DNA from 2 places in the Phocaeicola coprocola genome. Region 1 is predicted to be linked to the other one. Evidence: riboswitches for the same ligand, from Rfam matches in the RefSeq annotation. Region 1 holds a riboswitch; the other holds the start of a gene.
What was found. Region 1 has a riboswitch for cobalamin ahead of ACDG22_RS00665 (anaerobic ribonucleoside triphosphate reductase). Riboswitches for the same ligand answer to the same signal wherever they lie in the genome.
Positions count from the first base shown of each region.

Region 2: linked by a shared signal. The riboswitch ahead of ACDG22_RS09960 (DUF4465 domain-containing protein) and the one ahead of ACDG22_RS00665 (anaerobic ribonucleoside triphosphate reductase) in region 1 are both predicted to bind cobalamin.

Region 1 covers NZ_JBGKGM010000001.1:192,949-199,201, forward strand. The annotation lists gene ACDG22_RS00665 (anaerobic ribonucleoside triphosphate reductase) at 1-2,246, opposite strand, end outside; cobalamin riboswitch at 2,279-2,473, opposite strand; gene ACDG22_RS00670 (CCA tRNA nucleotidyltransferase) at 2,718-4,136, opposite strand; gene ACDG22_RS00675 (hypothetical protein) at 4,240-5,073, shown strand; gene tatC (twin-arginine translocase subunit TatC) at 5,308-6,120, opposite strand; gene ACDG22_RS00685 (Sec-independent protein translocase subunit TatA/TatB) at 6,125-6,253, opposite strand, start outside.
Region 2 covers NZ_JBGKGM010000003.1:118,188-124,440, forward strand. The annotation lists cobalamin riboswitch at 386-577, shown strand; gene ACDG22_RS09960 (DUF4465 domain-containing protein) at 733-1,650, shown strand; gene ACDG22_RS09965 (PKD-like domain-containing protein) at 1,715-3,496, shown strand; gene ACDG22_RS09970 (receptor L domain-containing protein) at 3,511-5,601, shown strand; gene ACDG22_RS09975 (YncE family protein) at 5,630-6,253, shown strand, end outside.

The sequences.
Region 1 (6,253 bases):
CCTTTATAGCCACAATTATGACATGTATCAACAGGGTGATTGATAGAACCATAACCAATGCCTTCATCATGCATCACTTTTACAATCTTGGCAATTGCCTTGACGTTTTTCTGTGCTTCTCCGTCAAGCTCCACATAAGTAATATGGCCTCCACGGGTCAGAGCATGAAAAGGAGCTTCACATTTTATTTTTTCTACTATAGTGATAGGTTCTTTTACGTCTACATGGAAAGAGTTTACATAGTAATCACGGTCGGTCACTCCTGGTATTACTCCATATTTACGACGGTCCATGCGTGTAAAACGTCCCGAAAGTCCTTCTGCCGGGGTTGCCAGTACAGAATAATTTAAATGATACTTCTGCTTAAATTCATCTGCAACGTGATTCATCTCTTCTACTGCTTCGTAAAGCGTATCCCAGGCTTTCTGACAATGACCATGTCCTTGACCATATAAAGCAACCATTGCATTGTGGCCACCTATAAACCCGATACCTAATGTACCCTGATTCAGTACATCACCTACTTCATCGTTCGGATTCAGGTTACCTCCTCCCTTCCATACATTGTTACTCATCATGAAAGGGAACTGACGTGCCAGTGCCGTACGCTGATATTGATAGCGAGTATACAGCTGTTCTGCAATAAAGACTGCCATATCATGCACAGAACTGATAAATATTTCTTTTGCCAGACGTTCTATTGCATCCTGACTCTGGCAATCTGACATGCTTTCTGCTTTGATGCGGGCTTCGATAGCCAGTCGGGGAAGATTCATCGTAGTAAACGAAAGGTTACCACGTCCCAAGGAAGTCTTTTCTCCATTCAAGTTTTCGAAGACACGCGTACGGCATCCCATTGTTGCCAGTTCATAGCGATAACGTTTTGGATCGCTGGCATCCCATTTTTCATGCTGGTTGAAAGGAGTATCAAGGAACATAAAATTCGGGAATAAAGCTTTTGCCGTAGTACGGCAAGCTTTCAGGAACAAGTCGAAATTAGGAGCTTCAAACTCTACCTTACCTTCCATTGCCGCATCAAAGTCTTCCATTGCCCGTTTGTAGTCGGCTTCCGAATAAGACACACCATCCTTTATCTTGAATATCTGAATGGGGAATACAGGTACTTCTCCCCGCGTACCCAAACCTTCAATAGTAGCTTTCAGCAGTTCTTCTATCACCATTCGTCCTTCGGCAGAAGTATCTGTTCCATAATTGATAGAACTGAACACAACCTGATTTCCTCCGCGTGAATGCATCGTATTCAGGTTATGAATAAACCCTTCCATTGCCTGATGAGTATCTTTACGTACCTGACTATAAGCCTTTTTCAAAATATGTTCCAGTTCATCGGCTGTAAGATTGATCTGCTGGTCAGCAAATGCTGCAAGAAGAATCTTTTTTTCATCTTCAGAAGGAGCTATTGAAGCAACATGCTGTTTTACCAACGCCTGCAACTTCGCCTCATCTACTTCCATGCCTTTCATATCGAAATAAAAAGAAATAGAAGAAACAACGACTTTCTGGAAACTTTTCAATACGCCTTTTGCCATGAAGAAATCGAAAGCCGGAATAGCCTGTCCTCCGTGCTGCTCATTCTGGTTGGTCTGGAATATAATTGTAGCTAGTGTTGCGTAGCTTTGAATAGACTGAGGTGTACGGATACTTCCGTTCTTAGTATGAAAACCGCGTTCAAACAGATCGTCAAGATCGTACTGAATACACGTCGTAGTCTTGGTAGGATAATAGTCCAGATCATGAATATGTATATCTCCCAACTGATGTGCCTCAGCATATTGTTTCGGCAACAAATATTTATAGGTATAATCCTTTGTTATTTCCGAAGCAAAGGTCATCATCTGTCCGGCCGGAGTATGGCTCGACATATTGGCGTTACTCAGATTCACATCATTTTTATCTATGGCAACAATACCATCCATGATATGCTTTATCTGAGTTTTCCGATCGCGTTCCGTATTTCTCCACTGGCGATAAATGATATATTTTTTAGCCACTTCAGGCTGTACCTTCATCAATTCCGTTTCTACGAGGTCCTGAATTTCTTCGACTCCGATAGTAGGATTCTCAAAATGATTGATAACACGCTGTGTAATCTCGTCAATCAGTTCTTCCTGATGAGCAATCCCCGTTGCGTTGAACGCTTTACTGATAGCATTTGTAATCTTTGAAGGCGAAAAGTTTTCCCGCTTCCCGTCACGCTTGATAATACAGATTTCAGTTAAATTCATACTGGCTTGTAACGAATAAGTTAATATAAAAGTTGGCTTTGCTCTTTGCGGCAGGTCTTCTGACTGATCTCTCCCCGACAGCCACCTTCCCATTGTAAAAAAACAATAGTGGTTTGCTTATGCATTGCCTTCGGTTCATTAAGAATCACAGCAGCGGGTACTGTTGCCGATTTTCACGGCATTCCCTTTTGAAACACTTTTGTTACCTAGCAAAAAGCCATACAAAGATATGGCTTTAAAGAAATAAACAAAAATCAGAATCTTGATAATTTTCTAAATTGGACAACTTTTAAGAAAGAAAAATAACCCAGAAGCACCTACAGGACATATAAATGGCAAACTATTATTTATACTAACTTTTCTATTTGGATAATTAAATTAATTTCTTATTGCCTTTAGAGAAGAATATTTTTTCCTTTTTACCGGCTACGCTCCCTGCGTTAAAAGAGTAAAAGCAGGGAGCATAACAAGTTATAAATTGACAGGCTCCAGTCCCATCTGTTTTGCCTTCTTCAGCATATATTCAAAAGCAGCATCATGTTCATTTGGAATCACTCCATCCAGGATAGCATCCTTTATAGAACTTTTCAAACTACCGATTTCGCGGCAGGGCTGCAAATTGAAAACTTTCATAATTTCAGCACCATCTACAGGAGGCTGGAAATTTCGGATACGGTCTTTTTCCTCCAGATCTTTCAGTTTCTGACGAACCAGCTTGAAGTTATCAAGGAAGCGTTGCTTACGGACTTCATTCTTCGATGTAATATCTGCTTCGCACAGCAGCATCAAGTCATCAATATCGTCACCGGCTTCGAAAAGCAAGCGTCTTACGGCAGAATCAGTCACTTCCTCATCAGCAATTACGATAGGGCGCATATGTAAGCCTACAAGCTTTTGAACATATTTCATCTTTTCGTTCATCGGCAGCTTCATCTTTCTGAATATATCAGGAATCATCTTCTCTCCGACGAAATTATGATTATGGAATGTCCATCCGATACGGGAATCCCAACGTTTGGTACGAGGTTTTCCTATATCGTGAAGCAAAGTAGCCCAACGCAACCACAAATTATCAGTAACCTTTGCTATATTGTCTACCACCTCCAATGTATGATAGAAATTATCCTTATGCCCTCTTCCGTTTTTTACCTCTACACCTTGCAAGGCCACAAATTCCGGGAAAATCAGTTCCAACAATCCGCAACGGTCTAAGTCTACAAAGCCTTTAGAAGGAACAGGAGAAAGCAAGATCTTATTTAATTCATCAGCTATCCGCTCCCGAGAAATAATCTTAATACGTTCCCGGTTACGTTCCAACGCATCAAACGTTTCGTCCTCAATGAAAAAATTCAGCTGAGTAGCAAAACGGATGCAGCGCATCATACGTAAAGGATCATCACTGAACGTTATGTCCGGATCAAGCGGAGTACGTATGGTACGCTCTTTCAAGTCGTCCAGTCCCCCAAAGGGATCGACCAATTCTCCATAGCGTGATTTGTTTAGGCATACAGCCAGCGCATTGATGGTAAAGTCTCGGCGGTTCTGATCATCTTCCAACGTTCCGTTTTCTACTACCGGCTTACGGCTGTCGTGACTATACGACTCTTTTCTGGCTCCAACAAATTCGACTTCCAGGTCATGATATTTCACCTGTGCCGTACCAAAATTCTTGAATACAGAAACATGAGCGCCACGTCCTAATTTTCTTCCGAACGCTTCGGCTATTTCGATTCCGCTGCCTACTACTACCACATCAATATCTTTCGAAGGACGGTTCAGGAAAATATCGCGGACATAACCTCCCACGACATAGCATTCCAATCCTAACTCATCAGCAGTATCAGATATCAAATTGAATATTTTGCCTGTAAAGTGTTCTTTCAATTCCATGTCTATTACAAAATTAGCGTGCAAAATTACAAAAAAATGAAAAGCCTCGTAGAGAATAAGCGATTTAATTGTATTTTTGTTCCACAATAAATCGCTTAATTATATGAAAAAGATAATCTTAGCAGCTGCAACTTTAGCATTCCTACTATCCGGATGCAATAGCGACAGTAAAAATGCCGGAAAACTTTTCCAACGTGCGGAACTAGCTTTCGCAGCAGGCGACTATAACCTCGCCCGGCTACAAATAGACAGCATACGTACCTATTATCCTAAGGCAGTAGATGTACGTAAGGCAGGAATCCATTTGATGCAACAGATAGATTTGCAGGAACAGCATAAGACGCTGGCTTATCTGGACAGTATGATGACCGTCAAGCAAGCTGAACTTGACTCGATAAAGGGAAATTTCGTTTTAGAGAAAGATACTGCCTATCAGGAAATCGGAAACTATTTCTACCCGTCGCAGGTAGTAGAAAAAAACATCGGACGCTCTTTCTTGCGTGCACAGGTAAACGAACTGGGCGAAATGTCGCTTACATCTATTTACTGTGCAGGAGGCAACATACACCACACTGCAGTGAAAGTAAGTGCAAACGATGATACATTTGCCGAAACTCCAGCTTCGACAGACAGCTACGAAACAACAGACTTAGGGCGTGCCATAGAAAAGGCTGATTATAAAGTAGGCAATGACGGAGGTGTAGCAGCTTACATCGCAGCCAATAAGGATAAGAAAAGTCTCAAACTGGAATTCATAGGCGACCGTAACTACAAAACAACGATGTATGCCAATGACATAAAAGCAATCACAGAGGTAAGCAATCTGGCACGAATTCTTGCAGGAATGGAAGAAATACGTAAGGAACAGAAAGAAGCAAACTTAAAGATCCAGTTTGTTGCCCGAAAAATAGAAGAAGGAGAAGCTAAACAAGAATAAGTTCGAATTTGGCAAAGGAAATACAACTCTGGCCAACACGCTCAAAAAAGTATTTCAATAAGAAATGTGAGGGACGTGAAAAGCAGAAACAAAAAAGATGCTGATGTTTTTTCTAAAATATCAGCATCTTTCAAGTAATTCTTCTCGATGTTTTTTTAAAATTCGTACAAATTTCATTGAGCTTTCCGCATGTCAGGAAGGCTATCAGGCCAAGTCCTCATAAAGCACTATCTATCAGATAATTTCCGATTTACATTTTCTACCAGTACGCCGTACGATAAAGATACTGACCTCATACAATACAAACATCGGGAAAGTAACCATCAGTAAAGTTACGACATCAGAGGTCGGAGTAATGATAGCGGCTATGACTAATGAAATGACTAAAGCATGTTTCCTATACTTAGTCATAAAGTCGGCGGTAAGAAAACCTAGTTTTGCGAACAACCATGCCAGTATCGGTATTTCGAAAGTAATCCCCATCATCAAGCTTAGCATAGTCAGCGTATCAATATAGGAACTTAGCATAATCGTATTTTCGACTTCAGGACTGACCTGATAAAGAGCAAGGAAACGGAAAGTAAAAGGAAATATCAGAAAATAGCTGAATAATACTCCCAAAAGGAACAGCACATATCCCCATATGATAACTCTCGTAGAATAGCGTTTTTCATTCTCATACAATGCGGGGGAAACAAATCTGAAAAGCTGGTAAAGAATATAAGGAGAAGCCAGAATAATCCCTGCATAAAATGAAACATTCATATGCATCAAAAACTGACCGGACAGTTTCGTATTAATCAGACGAACATGAAAGTCATTTGCTTCAAGTCCGGGTATATGCAAGGATGTTCCTATCCATTCAAAAAAACGATAAATATAAAAATCACTATTTTTAGGCATAAGGATAATATGGAAAAGCTCATCTTTAAAAAAGAAAGAGAGCAGCATAAGCACCACAACCACACATGCAATCCGCATGAGAGTTGCCCGCAGTTCATCCAAATGATCCCAAAAGGTCAGTTCCGATTCATTCTTCTCCTTCACGATCTTATTTTTCCTTATTTTCTGGTTTATCAGCAGAATCCTTCAAGTTTTCTTCCACCCCGTTCATACCGTCTTTAAAATTTTTCACGCCTTTTCCGAGTCCCTTCATCAGTTCAGGAATCTTTTTACCCCC
Region 2 (6,253 bases), on a different contig from region 1:
ATCAGAGTCTTCCGTTGGCGTGCATTGGCGTATCCAACGTTAAAAGAGAAGGTCCTTCACCTGCATCCATGCGGCAACGGAACTTCCATTCCCTTACTTGTTTTCCATAAATTTATAGGATTAATTTCTGGTGCATGATATTAATAGTCATTATTCTGTCTGCTTTTTTTGCTTGCATAATTGCAGTTAACAGTTATCTATTCCAGAACGCATTGTTATGGAAAATGGCAAGCTGTTTTGTTGGTTTATGGATATTGTGTATGATAATTACCGTCTTCGTTTGTCGTAAACTTGAATGCTCTAATTAAAACAGTACGGTTGTCATGCTTTGTGTGTTTTATTATAAATATTATGAATTATTTGGAATTGATATGTAATATAGATAATTTTGCAGTCGGGAAATGGTTTCGGGAGGTTTACGCCTTCCGAATGAAAAGGGAACCCGGTGAAAATCCGGGACAGTACCCGCTGCTGTGAGTCCACAAAAACGGACATCGAACTTTTGCCACTGGTGTAATACCGGGAAGGCACGATGACCGGGACGAGTCAGAAGACCTGCCATGACCGGAATGAGATTTACACCTGCGGGATATACGGGTCGTAATCAAATAAGGAATAGCTCATCGGCCATTCAATATTTGAAGACAGACATATTCCCGTTCGTGTAAGTCCGCACGAACGGGAATTTTTTGTGTTTGTTAATAATATGTTTTACATTAAAATGAGTGACCTATGAAAAGAAAATTACGCTTTCTGGCAGGTGCCTGTCTATTTACCGCAACCGCCTTGTTCTCTGGCTGTAGTTCGGACGATGACTTTTTGATGGACCCGGTTGATTCCGGAACTTCGCAAACCCGTGCTGTGACAAATCCGGACGGTACTTTAACTATCACTTTCGATGATTTCGATCCCGGCATGTTAGCAGGACCTACCTCGGCCGGAGAAAATCTTTATTCGTACCAAGGGTATCCTCAAGTAACCACCATTTACGACAATACTCCGGAAGAATATCTCTTCCTTTCAATGTTTAATACTGTAGGTGGAAGCACAGAGTATTCCAGCGGCGGCATCGCACTTTCCAACTGGAACATCCGCTCCAATCAGTCGGGAAATACCGGAGACTGGTGGTATTCTTATCTAAACCAATGTTCTGTCTATAACACTGCGGTGGAAGCGGAAGGACAGAATAAGGAAGCCGGGCACAGCGGTTCCAATTTCGGTGTCGTTTACGGATATGTGGATGCTTACAATCAGGCATGGATGGCTAAACCAGAATTTTATTTCAATGTTCCCCGGAAATTGGTCGGCCTGTGGATCTGCAACACCTCATACACTTATGGTGTCATTACTTATGGTAATCAGTTCGGTTCTACGGGGGTAGCGACTCCTCTGAAAGAGATGAAAGGGTATTTCCAAGTGAATCTGGAATGTTATGATGCGAATGGCGGTCTGATCCGCACTTACAAACGTCTTTTAGCCGATTATCGTAACGGCCAACAACAGGTTGATCCTATCACGACATGGGATTATTGGGAAATCAATGCCGAAGGGGTGCAAAGTGTGAAATTCAACTTCGAGGGTTCGGATTCGGGAGCATACGGTTTGAATACTCCGGCTTATATCTGTATTGATGATATCACCATACAATAAAAAGAATATAAGGATATCCCTTCTGTCGGGGGTATCCCTGTTATTTTTCTAAAATCCACACATCATGCATCGTTTTCACTATTTTATTATTTCTGCCTGTATGCTGTTCACCTCCTGCAACAAGGATGAAGTCATTACCGAAGAAGTAGGAGGACAACCTATAATAGAACTTGACAGCGAGACCGGTATTTACACGGTCAAGGTCGATCACGAATTGACTATCGCCCCGACATACCAGAATGTTGAAGATGCTCTTTTTGCTTGGACGATAGACGGTACGCTGGTTTCTTCGGGTCCGTCTCTTCAACGTACATGGAATGAATGCGGGGATTTTTATGTCAAACTAAGAGTAGACAATGCGGAAGGCTATGCCGAAGAGGAACTGAAAGTAGAAGTGAAAGAACTCACCCCTCCGGTCATCTCACTGGCACTACCTTCGCAGGGGCTAAAAGTCGTCCGGAATACCGATTACACATTTACTCCCGATATTCAGCATTCGGATGTCGAAGGGTTCAAAATCGAATGGGTACGGGAAGGAAAAATCGTTTCCACCGAGAATACTTATACTTTCAATGAAAAAGAACTCGGTGTTTATACGGTGACAATCAACGCTTCCAATATAGATGGGACAACAACGAAAGACGTAAGCGTAGAGGTCGTGGAAACGATGCCCTACGTTGTCAAATTCCCGACCCCGTCTTACCTGCAAACATCCACGGACAGGTACACTTTTGCCGACCGTCCTGTTTTCCTGCGTCCGTTGTTGGAGTATTTCGACAATCCCCGTTTTGAGTGGAGTGTGGACGGTCAGGTCATGGAAGGAGAAGTGGAACGCATGTTCAAGTTCACGCCGTCCGCACCCGGAGAATACACCGTCTCCTGTACTGTGTCGGAAGACACACCGACGGAAAAAATAAGCAGGAATATCGACAAAGGGAAAACGGCTGTCACTGCCACCGTAAAAGTCGTTTGTGTGGACAAAAAGGAACAAGACGGCTTCCGGGCTTCGGGAAGTTCCAAGCTCTGGAATAAAGTCTATGAATATACCCCAGCTCCCGGCCAATTTATCAACGAGACGAGCACGATAGGCGGTATGACCGGCAACGAAACATCCCCTGAAGCGGCTGTCGCATGGGCAACACAGCGTTTGAAAGACAAACTGCACGTCTCTTTAGGTTCTTTCGGGGGTTATATCATCGTCGGCTTCGACCACAGTATTCCCAATTCGGGTAACCAATATGATTTCTGTGTTCAGGGGAACGCCTTTGACGGCAGTTCCGAACCGGGTATCGTATGGGTCATGCAAGATATAAACGGAAACGGATTGCCGGATGACGAGTGGTACGAACTGAAAGGATCTGAAGCAGGCAAGGAAGAAACAATACAGAATTTTGAAGTGACCTATTACCGTCCGGAAGGCAAAAAAATGGATGTCCAATGGATCAGTTCCGACGGTAGAAACGGCTGGGTAGACTATCTGTCCGCTTATCATACACAAGACTATTATTATCCGGCTTGGATTTCGGAAAACAGTTATACCCTGACAGGCACTTGTCTGGCCGCCCGCAACACCCAAGATTCTCAAACCGGTTATTGGGATAATCAGAGTTATGACTGGGGGTACGTGGATAATTTCGGAAACGACCAGATAGAAGGCGGCAGTACGGTGGATGGAAGCGGACAAAGGAACGGTTTCAAAATTTCCAATGCCATCCATGCCGATGGAACGGAAGCCAATCTGCAATATATTGACTTTATCAAAATACAATGCGGTGTTCTGGCCAAAAGCGGCTGGCTGGGCGAAGTTTCTACGGAGGTATTTTCTTTTGAGGATCTAACCAAATAATAAAAATTACAAGTATGAAAATTTATTTTCTTCCCATGCTCCTATCCTTGTTCTTTTTGGGAGCGTGTGACAAAAACGATGAAATTATACCTGAAGATGCAGATGAAAATTTCATCACATCGGTCGTGATGACCGTGGACGGGAAATCGTACACGGCCGACATTACGGACAATACAGTAACAATAACCGTTCCCTATACGGTATCGCTGAACAACGCCGAAGTGGAATTCAAGTACACAACTTCTGCAACAATCATACCTGATCCTGAAACGGTAACGGACTGGGATAACGAACGAACCTTCCGGGTGACATCCTATAACGGAGATGCCCGCGAATATACCTATAAGGTCGTGAAAAGCGAGATAGAATCTGACGGAGATGTGGAGTTGAAGACCACCGAGGAGGTAGCTTCTTTTGCCGCAACCAAAACAACCGTTGTCAAAGGGAACCTGATTATCGGCTCTGATGCGGAAGAGGCAGAAAAAATCACTGACATATCTGCATTGGCATCTTTGAAAGAGGTTACTGGCAACATTGTCATTCGTAACAGTTACAACGGTGCAGACTTGACAGGGTTGGATAATATCGTTTCTGCCGGAGGTTTACAGGTAGGTTCGACCGATGTCGCCTCGAAAGCTACGGAACTTCACATGATTTCCATGAAAGTATTGGAAACGCTCTCCGGAGACATATCGGTATATAACGACCAAGTGACGTATGTCCTATTCGAGAAACTGGCAACTATTGAAGGAAGCGTGATGTTCAATGCGTCGTCGTTACAGAGTTTTGAGTTTCCGGTTCTGACTACTGTAGGTCAGGATCTGAATCTTCAAGGACTCAATGAAGAGAACACAGCAGCCGGTTCGATTGCGTCTTTGGAAATACCGGAACTGACAAGTGTCGGAGGGGTCTTGTCCGTAAACAATCTTGCCAAGCTGACTTCCATGAGCTTCCTTAAGCTGAAAGAGACCGGTGGCCTTGATTTCCATACCGTCCCCGTGATGTTGGAAACCATCAACCTTCCGGAAATCGAAACAGTAAACGGAAGTATTATTATGGAAGCCAATATGGAAGCTCCTCCTACCGGTAGTTTTGTTCCCCAACGAAATGACGTGCTTCAGGCTTTCGGTGGAATGGACAAACTGACAACGATAAAGGGACAGATAAAGATAAAGAATTTCACGGCACTCAAACAACTTCCCGACTGGAGCAAGATCACCACACTTGGAAGCATCACGCTGGATTATCTTGAAGATGTGAGCGGAACACTGCTGTTGCCGAACGCCCGATTTGAAACCTTCGGAGAAACAGCGCCCCAGATTGAAATTATAAACAAGGTGCAGCTCTCCAAAATTGAAACAGCCGAAGATTTGTCAAATGTAAATTTTGTCATCACCAGTCTCACGAATAATAAGTTCCCTGAAATCACGTTCAAGAATATCAAAGACTTCACTTGTAAGCCAACCACCAACAATATCGATTATACCATATCGACAATTCAACATGTATATGGAAATCTAAATGTGACAGGCCAAATGCGAAGCAATGCCAAATTTCCCGACTTGGAAATCATAGATGGATATGGATATATCCAAATACCCATGTTTGCTTCAATCACAATGCCAGTCTTGAAAGAAGTGGGAGGACAGTTCTATTTATCTGGAAATTTTACCAGTTGTAACTTGCCCTTACTATCCAAAGTTTGTTGTTCAGCTTCTCCTGTATATTATAAAGAGGGAGAGGGTTCGTTAGCAATATCTTTGCAAAGTAAATCGCTGGATATTCCGGAATTGCTTCACGTAGGAGGTGAAGGGTTGTTCGTTAATAAAGCAACAGGCATTACTTGTGATAAATTACAGACTATAGATGGTACGCTACAGATAAAAAGTGCGACTTCTCTTTCTCAGGAAACACTTTCCATGGAGAAGTTGGAGACCTTGCATGGGGTTGTTTTTGACGGTTTGACGAAATTTACCGACTACACTTTCTTCGGCAAGTTTATAGAAAACGGAATGATTACGGGGGAAAGTTGGAGCGTGACGAAATGTGGGTATAACCCAACCTTCCAAAATATGAAGGACAAACAATATACGCAGCAGGATTAAACCTTATACCTTAACCAGAGTACCCGTAATGATTCGGGTACTCTTTTTTATCCGAATGACAATGAGCAGAACAATACAACGGATTTGCCTTTTTCTTTTCTGCCTGCCAGTTTTCGGCAGTTGCATGAAATGGGATTACGGAGAGATGGAAGATTTCTCTGTATCGGCCTCTGGTCTTTTCATTACCAACGAGGGGAATTTCCAGTACAGCAATGCCACGCTTTCCTACTACGATCCCGCCACGTGCGAAGTGGAGAATGAAGTGTTTTACCGTGCCAACGGGTTCAAGTTGGGCGATGTGGCCCAGTCTATGGTTATCCGGGACGGTATAGGCTGGATCGTGGTGAACAACTCGCATGTGATTTTCGCCATCGACATCAATACTTTCAAGGAAGTGGGCCGTATCACAGGTTTCACCTCACCCCGGTATATCCATTTTCTGTCGGATGAGAAAGCCTATGTGACGCAGATATGGGACTACCGTATCTTCATCATCAACCCCAAGACATACGAGATTACCGGCTATATCGAATGTCCAGACATGGACATGGAATCGGGTTCCACCGAACAAATGGTACAATACGGCAAGTACGTCTATGTGAACTGCTGGTCGTACCAGAACCGCATCCTGAAAATCGACACGGAGACGGAC